Regions from separate parts of the Paenibacillus sp. S29 genome, predicted to be linked through region 2. Evidence: riboswitches for the same ligand, from Rfam matches in the RefSeq annotation. Region 2 holds a riboswitch; the other holds the start of a gene.
What was found. A riboswitch is a leader RNA that binds a small molecule or an ion and turns the genes downstream of it on or off. The one in region 2 is predicted to bind thiamine pyrophosphate.
Positions count from the first base shown of each region.

Region 1: it holds a riboswitch for thiamine pyrophosphate, as region 2 does, so the genes downstream of both, ACL9RM_RS14870 (thiamine phosphate synthase) here and ACL9RM_RS19370 (ECF transporter S component) in region 2, are expected to answer to the same signal.

Region 1 is NZ_JBMOUI010000008.1:577-5,816, forward strand. It holds gene ACL9RM_RS14865 (ABC-F family ATP-binding cassette domain-containing protein) at 198-1,751, shown strand; TPP riboswitch at 1,845-1,953, shown strand; gene ACL9RM_RS14870 (thiamine phosphate synthase) at 2,219-2,812, shown strand; gene thiO (glycine oxidase ThiO) at 2,877-4,025, shown strand; gene thiS (sulfur carrier protein ThiS) at 4,022-4,225, shown strand; gene ACL9RM_RS14885 (thiazole synthase) at 4,228-4,995, shown strand; gene ACL9RM_RS14890 (ThiF family adenylyltransferase) at 4,992-5,240, shown strand, end outside.
Region 2 is NZ_JBMOUI010000012.1:76,818-82,057, reverse strand. It holds gene ACL9RM_RS19380 (polynucleotide kinase-phosphatase) at 1-1,833, shown strand, start outside; gene ACL9RM_RS19375 (TatD family hydrolase) at 1,854-2,651, shown strand; TPP riboswitch at 2,696-2,805, shown strand; gene ACL9RM_RS19370 (ECF transporter S component) at 3,055-3,651, shown strand; gene ACL9RM_RS19365 (ABC transporter ATP-binding protein) at 3,651-5,114, shown strand; gene ACL9RM_RS19360 (energy-coupling factor transporter transmembrane component T family protein) at 5,089-5,240, shown strand, end outside.

The DNA.
Region 1 (5,240 bases), on a different contig from region 2:
TAAGGGGTGCACTTCACCCTCATGGGTGGTTTTTGTTTTTTTAGGCAGATCCATACCAAAAAACCTTAAAATTCACTGTTTTCAATATTCCGATATGGTTGTAGAATGTGCTACAATAAAGCTTTGAAAGAAACGAAATGCATATGAAATAAGAACAGTCGGCAGCGCCGATGACAATAAGGAGCCAAAAACAGCTTATGAGTTTATTGACTGTAGAAAATGTATCCCACAACTTTGGGGACCGCGCATTATTTAAAAATGTTTCCTTTCGATTGCTTGCGGGGGAACGTGTAGGTTTGGTAGGAGCTAACGGTGTTGGTAAATCGACACTCATGAACATTCTCACTGGAAAATTGCTTAAGGATGAGGGTAAAGTGGAATGGACTCCACGTGTACGTTACGGTTATCTGGATCAGCACACCAAGCTGACACCGGGCAAAACGGTACGTGATGTATTAAAAGACGCTTTTCTTCCTTTGTTGGAATTGGAAAAGGAAATGATGCAGATTACTGACAAAATGGGGGATGCTTCTCCTGAAGAGTTGGAAGTGTTGCTGGAACAGATGGGTGAAATTCAGGAGCAACTGGATATGGGGGATTTTTACCTCATTGATGTGAAGGTTGAAGAAATGGCGAATGGACTAGGTCTGTCGGCCATAGGACTGGATCGGGATGTATCTGCACTTAGCGGCGGGCAACGAACAAAAGTGCTTCTTGCCAAGTTGCTGTTGGAAAAGCCGAATGTCCTGCTGTTGGATGAGCCTACCAACTATTTGGATGTAGAGCATATTGAATGGCTTACGCGCTATTTGAAGGATTATCCCTATGCTTTTATTCTTATTTCACATGATACTGAATTTATGAATCAGGTCGTTAATGTTATTTACCATCTTGAGTTTGCCAAGATGACCCGTTATTCAGCTAACTATGAAAAGTTTCTTGAAATGGCGGATCTGAACAAAGCTCAGCATATTGATGCTTATGAGAAGCAACAGGACTTTATTAAGAAACAGGAAGATTTTATTCAGCGTAATAAAGCGCGTGCTTCTACCTCAGGCCGAGCAAAGAGCCGTGAAAAGCAGCTTGATCGGATCGAACGTATTGATAAGCCTGAAGAAGCCGCAAAACCAACCTTTCAATTCAAAGAGGCACGTGCAAGCGGAAAGACGGTATTTGAGGGTATTGATTTTGAGATTGGTTATACACATGCCCTTTTGCCTAAGATGTCCATGACGATTGAACGTGGCGAAAAAATTGCAATTGTCGGCTACAACGGTGTCGGTAAATCGACATTGCTCAAAACCATATTGGGAAAAATTCCGCCAATCAGTGGAAAAACCTATCAAGGTGATTTTTTGCAGCCCGCTTATTTTGAGCAGGAAGTAAAGGCAGAGAAAATTACACCGATTGACGATGTGTGGAATGAATTTCCGCATTTGAACCAGCATGAAGTACGAGCGCATTTGGCGCGCTGCGGTTTGAAAAATGAGCATATCACACGTCCGCTATCTGCGCTTAGTGGTGGAGAACAGGCTAAAGTCCGTCTCTGCAAACTGTTAATGCGTGAAAGCAACTGGGTATTGTTCGATGAGCCTACCAACCACTTGGATGTTAAAGCAAAGGATGAGCTGAAACGTGCCTTGAAGGAATACAAAGGGACCGTATTGCTTGTATCTCACGAACCGGACTTTTACGAGGATTGGGTAACCAAAACGTGGAATGTGGAAGAGTGGTCAAGTAAAGTTAACTAAAATCAGTTAAATCCAGTTCTGCATATTTCACACGAAGTGGGGTTTGCAGAATTAGGAAAATATGCTAAGCTATCTTTAGCTTATACAATAAAATAGTCACACTAGGGGAGCCGCCCATGCGGCTGAGACGGAATAAATGGATTTCGGACCCTTTGCACCTGATCTGGGTTATGCCAGCGTAGGGAAGTGAGCGCCGTACAAACAAGGCAACACCATCTTTATTTTGTTTGTGCGTGGGACGATACACGTATACGGATATCATGGTCCGTTCGATTATTGGACGTTCGTTAAACCACTTCCTTGGGGAAGTGGTTTTTTTTGCGTTTCGTTCATTTTAAGTTGTTCGAGCTTCCGTAGACGGATTCACATACAATCCCCTTTCATTACTGCTGGTAGACGTGGCTGCTAAGCTTAGATCCTTTAATCCAATGTGAGGTGAAGACAAAATCGAATTACACGCAATTTCGATGGAAAAGGGCACTTTTGCACAAGCCGCCCGAGTGGCTGCTATGATTTGTCCGTATGTTCATTATGTACACGCACGTTTAAAACAGAATGGTGCCTCTGCCTTGCTTTCTTTGACTCGCAGCATGGTGGAGCAGGAAGTTCCTTTGCAACAAATTGTAGTAAATGATCGTGTGGATGTAGCTTTACTTACTTTGGTTGGAGCCGTCCAGCTACCAGCTAATGGATTACCTGTTGTGGATGTGAAAAGCCTACTTTCAAAGAGTATACGCTGTGGAGTGTCTGTGCATTCCTTGGAGGAGGCGCAGACTGCCGAGCAGGCAGGAGCAGACTATGTACTTTATGGTCACGTATATGAGACCCATTGTAAGCCTGGTATTGTACCGCGGGGTTTAGCTCAGCTTGAACATATTTGCAGGCTGTTGAACATTCCGGTGATCGCGCTGGGCGGCATACAACCGCACCATATCCCGGAGCTTTATATGGCCGGAGCAAGCGGAATTGCGGTGATGTCTGGTATATGGGAGGCTGAGTCGCCCGTTGCAGCTGCGATGGAATATAGGCGAATGGCAGATCTTGTAGTTCACAGCCTGTAGCGAGAAAACGAGAGTAGAGGCAAGCTGAAAGCAGAATGGTTTATGGAGAGGAGACACGGAACAAATGCTAAAGATACACACAGAGGCAAGAGCGATAGGACATGCTGAATGCTTGGTCATAGGTGGAGGTGTCATCGGCAGTTCCATTGCTTATCATGTGGCCAAGGAGGGAAGAAGTACGATCATGCTGGAACGATTGATCCCAGGTGAGGGAGCCTCAGGAGCAGCAGTTGGAATGCTGGCAGCGGAAAGTGAAGAGTTCACCGACTCTGAGCTGGCACGATTTGCTCGCAGAAGTCGAGATGCATTCCCTGAGCTTGTCTGTGATCTGGAGCGTTTGTCGGGTATTTCGGTGGAATTCCGTACAGAAGGATTTGTGACCCCTTTCCGTACGGAAACCGAAGGCCAAAAACGCTGGAAAGCTGCTAAAACGCGAGAGAATGATTGTCCTATCTGGTGGGATGCGAGGGAATTGGCCCGACGAATTCCAGGTTTGGATGAACAAGCGATCGGAGCAATATATCGTTCAAAGGAGACACAAGTGGCTCCTGTCCAGCTTTGTCGTGCTTATGCAGGTGCTGCTGCGGTGCTGGGAGCAACGGTATGGTCTGGTACACGGGCAGAGCAACTGGTCATACAAGATGGTCGAGTTTGCGGTGTCCGAACAGATAGCGGCTTTTTTTCCTGCGATCAGGTCATTATTGCTGGAGGCTTGGATAGCATGAAATTACTGGCGCAGGTTGGGTTTGAATATCCACTTTATCCGGTCAAGGGCGAAGCGGTAGCGGTCTCCTTGAAGGATCACCCATTAGAATACACCATTTATGCTGATGATATTTACCTCGTGCCTAAACAGAATAACGAGCTTTGGATTGGGGCAACGAGCCTTCCGCATCAATATGACGAAGAAGTGACCGTAGGAGGCTTGGAGGGGTTGCTGGCACATGCCTCTGCTTGGCTGCCGCGCGTCCGTGAAGCTTCTTTTATACGCGCTTGGGCGGGCTTACGTCCGCAGGCTGCATCAGGCCATCCTTTTATAGGTACTGTTCCTGGGGTCGAGGGCGTATATGCTGCAGTCGGGCATTATCGCAACGGTGTCCTGCTGAGTGATGCTACCGGGCGTGCGATGGCAGCTATGCTTAATGGAGCTGGTGCAGCAGAACTTGGGATAAGTAGTTTTTCTTCTGAGCTCCTCAAGGAGAAAAGCTTATGAAGCTGACGATTAACGGCCAGAGCATGACCTTTTCTAATCGAATCACTCATGTGAATCAATTGCTACATGAGCTTGATGTAAAGGTGAAAACCGTAGTGGTGGAGCTGAACCGGCATATATTGAGCCGTGAAGATCATGATGAAGCGGTACTGAAGGATGGAGATTGCCTAGAGATTGTACATTTTGTGGGAGGCGGTTGATTATGTTAACCATTGGAAAAGCATCTTTTACCTCGAGGTTGCTGTTGGGAACAGGAAAATTCTCTGATCTGGATATCCAATCCCAAGCCGTAGAGGCTGCTGAGACGGAAATATTGACGTTTGCTGTACGGAGATTGAACTTGGAGGAACGGGATAAGCAGCATTTTCTCGATATGCTGGATTTGAGCCGGTATACACTTCTTCCCAACACAGCAGGGGCTACAACTGCAGAGGAGGCGATTCGTATTGCCAAATTGGCAAAAGCCTCCGGCCTGTGCGATATGATTAAGGTGGAAGTCATTGGGGATAGCAAGACACTGCTCCCTGACCCTTTTGAAACGTTGAAAGCTAGTGATAAGCTGTTGGAAGAAGGCTTTATCGTGCTGCCCTACATATCGGACGATGTGATTCTAGCAAAGAGGCTACAAGAGCTTGGAGTACACGCCGTTATGCCTGGAGCTTCACCGATTGGTACAGGACATGGTTTGCTCAATCCGTTTTCTTTAGGGCTAATTATTGAACAGGCGGAGGTTCCGGTTATTGTCGATGCGGGTATTCGCTCACCCGGTGACGCGGCAATGGCGATGCAGTTAGGGGCAGATGCTGTTTTGTTGAACACAGCCGTATCAGGAGCGAAGGACCCAGTAAAAATGGCCGAGGCCATGAAACTGGCTGTTCGTGCTGGAAGGTATGGTTTTGAGGCGGGGATGATTCCTGTAAAACGTTACGCTTCAGCAAGCAGTCCGACAGAAGGTATGGTTCAGGTATGAAGGTAACTGACAAATCCGGTGCAGGAGAAACACATCCAAGTGACCGTTATTCCAGACAGGAAAGATTCGCGCCCTTTGGACCGACAGGACAACGCCGGCTTGCTTCTTCCCACGTACTAATCATAGGTGCCGGAGCGTTAGGTACAGGTATTGCGGAAACGCTCGTTCGCGGGGGCGTAGGTACAGTGAGCCTCGTAGACCGGGATTATGTGGAATGGAGCAATTTGCAGCGCCAGCAGCTTTTT
Region 2 (5,240 bases):
GTGCAGTTCTGGAAAAAGCACGTGGATGCCGGACTAGCGTATATGATTGACAGCAATCATGGCTGGAAAATCGGCCGTTATCTCGATGGAAGAAAGGTGACTCTCAGTCATGGGGATGAACGATTTGCAGAGGAACTGACCCAGTATGAACAAAAAGCGGGCAAGGTAGCGGCGGAACAGCTTAGAAGTGAGTTGAGGGATTTTCTGCTACATGCACCCTCTCATCTTATTTTTGGCAGAAATGGATTGCGACACGTGGTCGTGGCTCATGCCGGGATTAAGGATCATTTTATTGGAAAACAGTCGGCACGTATTGCTGATTATTGCCGCTATGGAGATACGGAAGGACAGGATGCGAACGGAAAACCGATCCGCAAGGATTGGTTCGTAGACCATGAATCGGGAGAAATAGTAGTATGGGGACATGATCCGAGACCGCAGCCTACCCTTGTGAATCAGACGGTGAATATTGATCAGGGTGTGGTATTTGGCGGTATGCTGACCGCTTATCGTTATCCGGAAAAGGAATTTGTCAGCGTTCCGGCACATGAGAACTATGCGAATGATCCCGATAGCCCACTTGTCCGGTGGCAGAGAAAACGGTTTTCCCCGCCGAATTTACGCAAGCTCATCGCTGGTTACAGTGTGCTGACGGAATCGTATGGCGAAGTGCGCGTACAAGGAGAATGGATCAAATCCGCTATAGATACCGTGTCACATGTAACTGTACCCATGGAGGAACTGGTATATATTCCACCGACGATGAGTCCTGCTCCAACGGTGTCTGCAGAGGCAGGATATCTGGAGCATCCACGTGAGGCGCTGGCTTATTATCGTGGGCAAGGAGTACAAACGATGGTGGCCGAGAAAAAACATATGGGTAGCCGGGCTATTTTGCTATTATTCAAAAACGAACAGGCTGCTGTTCAATATGTAGGCTACCCGACATTGGGCACGATCTACAGTCGGAGCGGGAGAGCTTTCTTTGAACAAAGCCTTGGGAAGCAAGTGCTGGAAAAGCTAAATGTGGATCTACGGACTGCTGGATATTTTGAACGGAACCAGACGGATTTTGTGTTGCTGGATGCGGAAATTGTACCGTGGAATCTCAAGGCTCGGGAACTGATTGCTGCACAGTATGCCCATGTGGGGGAAGCAGCTCTGCTGGATCGCAGTAAGCTGGTAGACAAGCTGAAGCAGGCAGAGGTTGCAGGCCGAGAGGTTGGAGACTGGTTGGAGGAAATGGAACAGAAGTACGCGAATGCTGTAACGTTTCAAGAGGCTTTTCAAAAATATTGCTGGGATGTGGACGGTCTGGATAAAATTCGTATCGCACCGTTCCATACGCTGGCACACAGCGGAAAGACTTTTTTCGACCATTCTCATATTTGGCATATGGAGCAAAACCGGGAGCTGGCTGGGCTGTCTTCCCTGTTTATGGAGACAGAGTATCGCGTGATCACGGACGAAGCAAGCGAGGAAGAGGTCATTCGCTGGTGGAACGAGATGACAGAGGATGGTCATGAGGGGATTGTGATCAAACCGGAACGCTTTTTGATGAAAAATCGGGACAAGATGATTCAGCCTGCAATCAAGGTGAGAGGCCGCAAGTATTTGCACATCATTTACGGTATGGATTATCTTGCCTCTGAGAATTTAAAGCGTCTGAAGCAGCGTCGAACGAACAAAAAGGAGCGTCATGCCCTGATGGAAGGAGCGCTTGGTATGGAAGGCGTGGAACGTTTTGTCCGCAAGGATACGGTAGATCGTATTCATGAATGCGTCCTTGCCGCGCTATCGCTGGAATCGGAGCCGATTGATCCGAGATTGTAGTTTGCGAAGGAGGGATTGAGATGGAAAGGGGTACACCGTTAATTGATATTGGTGTGAACTTGATGCACCGTTCGTTTCATGCAGATCGGGAACAGGTGGTGGAGAGAGCCGCGGCTGTAGGGATTTCACCGCTGATTATTACCGGGACCAGTGTCCGCAGCAGTCGGGAGGCTTCTCAGTATGCAGCACGTTATCCGGGCAAGCTGTATGCGACAGCTGGCGTGCATCCCCATGATGCCAAAGACTGCAACGCAGACACGATTCAGCAGCTCCGCCAGTTGGCGGGTCAGCCGCAGGTTGTATCCATAGGGGAATGCGGATTGGACTATAACCGTGATTTTTCGCCACGTGATGTGCAGCGTCGATGGTTTGGCGAGCAAATCCAACTGGCGGGTGAGCTGAATATGCCGTTATTTCTGCATGAACGAGATGCACATGAGGACCTTGTCGCTATGCTTCGGGAGTATCAAGGGCTTGTGGATAAAGCGGTAGTGCATTGTTTTACTGGCACTGAACAGGAATTGCATACGTATGTAGAAATGGGACTGTATATCGGGATCACCGGCTGGATTTGCGACGAACGGCGTGGCAAACATCTGCGTGAACTGGTCAGAGATATTCCCTTGGACCGTCTGATGATTGAAACGGATGCTCCATTTTTGACCCCGCGTAATTTGCCCGTGAAGCCCAAAGAAGGGCGTAATGAGCCCGTGTATCTCGCTCATATTGCTGCTACGGTTGCCGAATGTACAGGTCGAAGCATGATGGAGATCGAAATCGCGACGACGGAGACAGCCAAACGTTTCTTCGGATTATAGGATTGTCAAAGCCATAGATGTGGTATATATTATAGTGAATTAAAAGAGCATTGTCGGGAGCTTGAGAAAGTCAGGCTGAGAGGGTGGCCCTTGCCACTGACCGTAAAATCTGATCTGGGTAATGCCAGCGTAGAGAAACCAAGAACACTATACAGGAATGCCGCTTGTTTTGCGGTTGTCGATAGATTCAATGTATGTCCTAGCATTTTACCTTGACCCTGACTTTGGCTTGGTATCAGTGTAGTAGCTTAGACTACTGGTTATATAAGGCATATCGACGAATGATGTTTTGTATGGTGCTTCACCTTTTACTGCGCATAAAGCTTGCCTGGAGATTCAGCTCCAGACAAGCTTTTTTTATGGCCAAGAGGCCAATTATAAGGAAAAAGGGGAGCACGCAATAATGAATACTGCTGTAAGAGCGTCCAAAGGGTTGAAGCTGACTGATATTTTGGTCACGATTGTGATATCTGTTGTGTTCGGGTTGGTCTACAAAATATGGGGACCTGCCTATGATTTGATGAAACCATTTGGTCTACATGCCGAGCAACTGATGTATGGCATGTGGTTTATGGCAGGCACGTTTGCTTATCTCATCATTCGCAAGCCGGGTGTTGCCATTTTGGCAGAGGTGGCAGCGGCAACGGTCAGCGCTTTTTTGGGAAGCGAATGGGGCATGTCCACCTTGTACTATGGCCTGCTGCAAGGCTTGGGAGCGGAGCTGTTTTTTGCGGCTTTTCTGTATCGGAACGCAAACCTATGGGTTGCTTCGCTTGCTGCGGCTGGGGCGGCTGTCACTTCTCTGATTTTAGACTTCAGTTACGGGTATATTGATCAGCTATCGACCTGGAACTATGTTTTGTATATTGGATTTCGGATGATTGGCAGTATTGTGATTGCCGGGGTATTCGCGTTCTATCTGGCTAAGGCATTGGAGGTAACCGGAGTTACACGAAGTTTGAGACCTGCAACGGAACAAGATTATAAGGGGCTGGATTGATGAGCCGGGCAACCGAAGATGTGGTGGCTTCGATCACTCGTCTACGGTTGAAATTCCCTGGTGAGCAAGAGCTGCTTTTTCACAATATGTCTTTGTCTGTCCACAAGGGGGAAAAGCTGCTGCTACTGGGACCGAGTGGATGCGGTAAATCAACACTGCTCCAAGTGTTAAGCGGTCTGATTCCACGCACGATAGAAGTGCCCATGAAATGCGATGCTGCTGTAATCCCAAGTGTCTCAGGTATTGTATTTCAAGATCCTGATACGCAGTTCTGTATGTCATATGCAGACGAGGAACTGGCTTTTGTGTTGGAAAATAATCAGGTTCCCCGGGAACAGATGCAATCCCGTATTCGCGAGCTGCTGATACAGGTTGGTCTATCGACGGATGATATACATATGCCCATTGGCAACATGTCACAGGGAATGAAGCAGCGTCTGGCGATTGCGTCTGTGCTGGCTATGGAGCCAGAAGTGCTTTTTCTGGATGAGCCGACGGCTTTGTTGGACGAGGAAGGCACCACACAGGTGTGGGATACCATTCGCAATATTTCGGTAGACCAGACACTGGTGATCGTAGAGCATAAAATTAATGAAATCGTCCATGATGTGGATCGGATTGTGGTGCTTTCTGCTCAAGGGGAGATCATTGCGGATGGAAGGGCAGAAGAAGTATTTCATGTGCATCGGCAGGCATTGTCTGAGTATGGCGTGTGGTACCCGGGAGTATGGAATGAATCGTCTTCGCCGCGTTGGAGTGAATCAGTGACACAGCAGAATGGTACGGGGAATGGTACGGAGATTGATTTGCTGGAGCTGAAACATTTTAGTGGTCTCCGCGGTTTAAGTTCAGTGATTTATGTGGAGCATGCGCAGGTGAAGCCTGGTGACTGGATTGGCGTGGTCGGTGAAAACGGGGCTGGCAAAAGCTCGCTGCTGCTCTCCATGATGCGCTTACTTCGCACACAGGGACGCTATAGCGTGCGCGGAATTGAGGCAGGCAGTACGGAACAACTGGCAGAGCGTATCGGGTTCGCATTTCAAAATCCCGAGCTGCAATTCGTAGCGCATACCGTACGAAAGGAACTAGAGTATTCGTTACCGAAGAGCTTGTTTAGTGCTGAGCAGTGCCGGGAGCGGGTGGATCGGATGCTCGTACAGTTCGGATTGGAGCGGCTGGACGAGCGTCATCCGTATCAGCTTTCGTTAGGCCAAAAAAGACGGTTGAGTATTGCTACGGCCATGATTCGTGAGCCGGAAGTGCTGCTGCTGGATGAGCCGACTTTTGGTCAGGATGCGCGTAATACCTTTGTCATGCTGGATATGTTGGAGCAGCTGAGAGCAGCAGGCACGGCCATTGTGATGGTCACGCATGACCCGGAAATTGTCCGTCGATATTGTACCAATATATGGCGGATTCAGAAAGGGGAACTACAGTATGAACCTGTCCTTTCCCCATCATAAAACATGGCTGCATCGCGTGAATCCGGGCTTAAAGCTCGTTATGTTTTCCATACTGTTTGTGGTCGTTATAGTCATTCATGATCCGAATGTCATGTTTAATGTTGCGTGTTCTATGCTGTTGCTGCT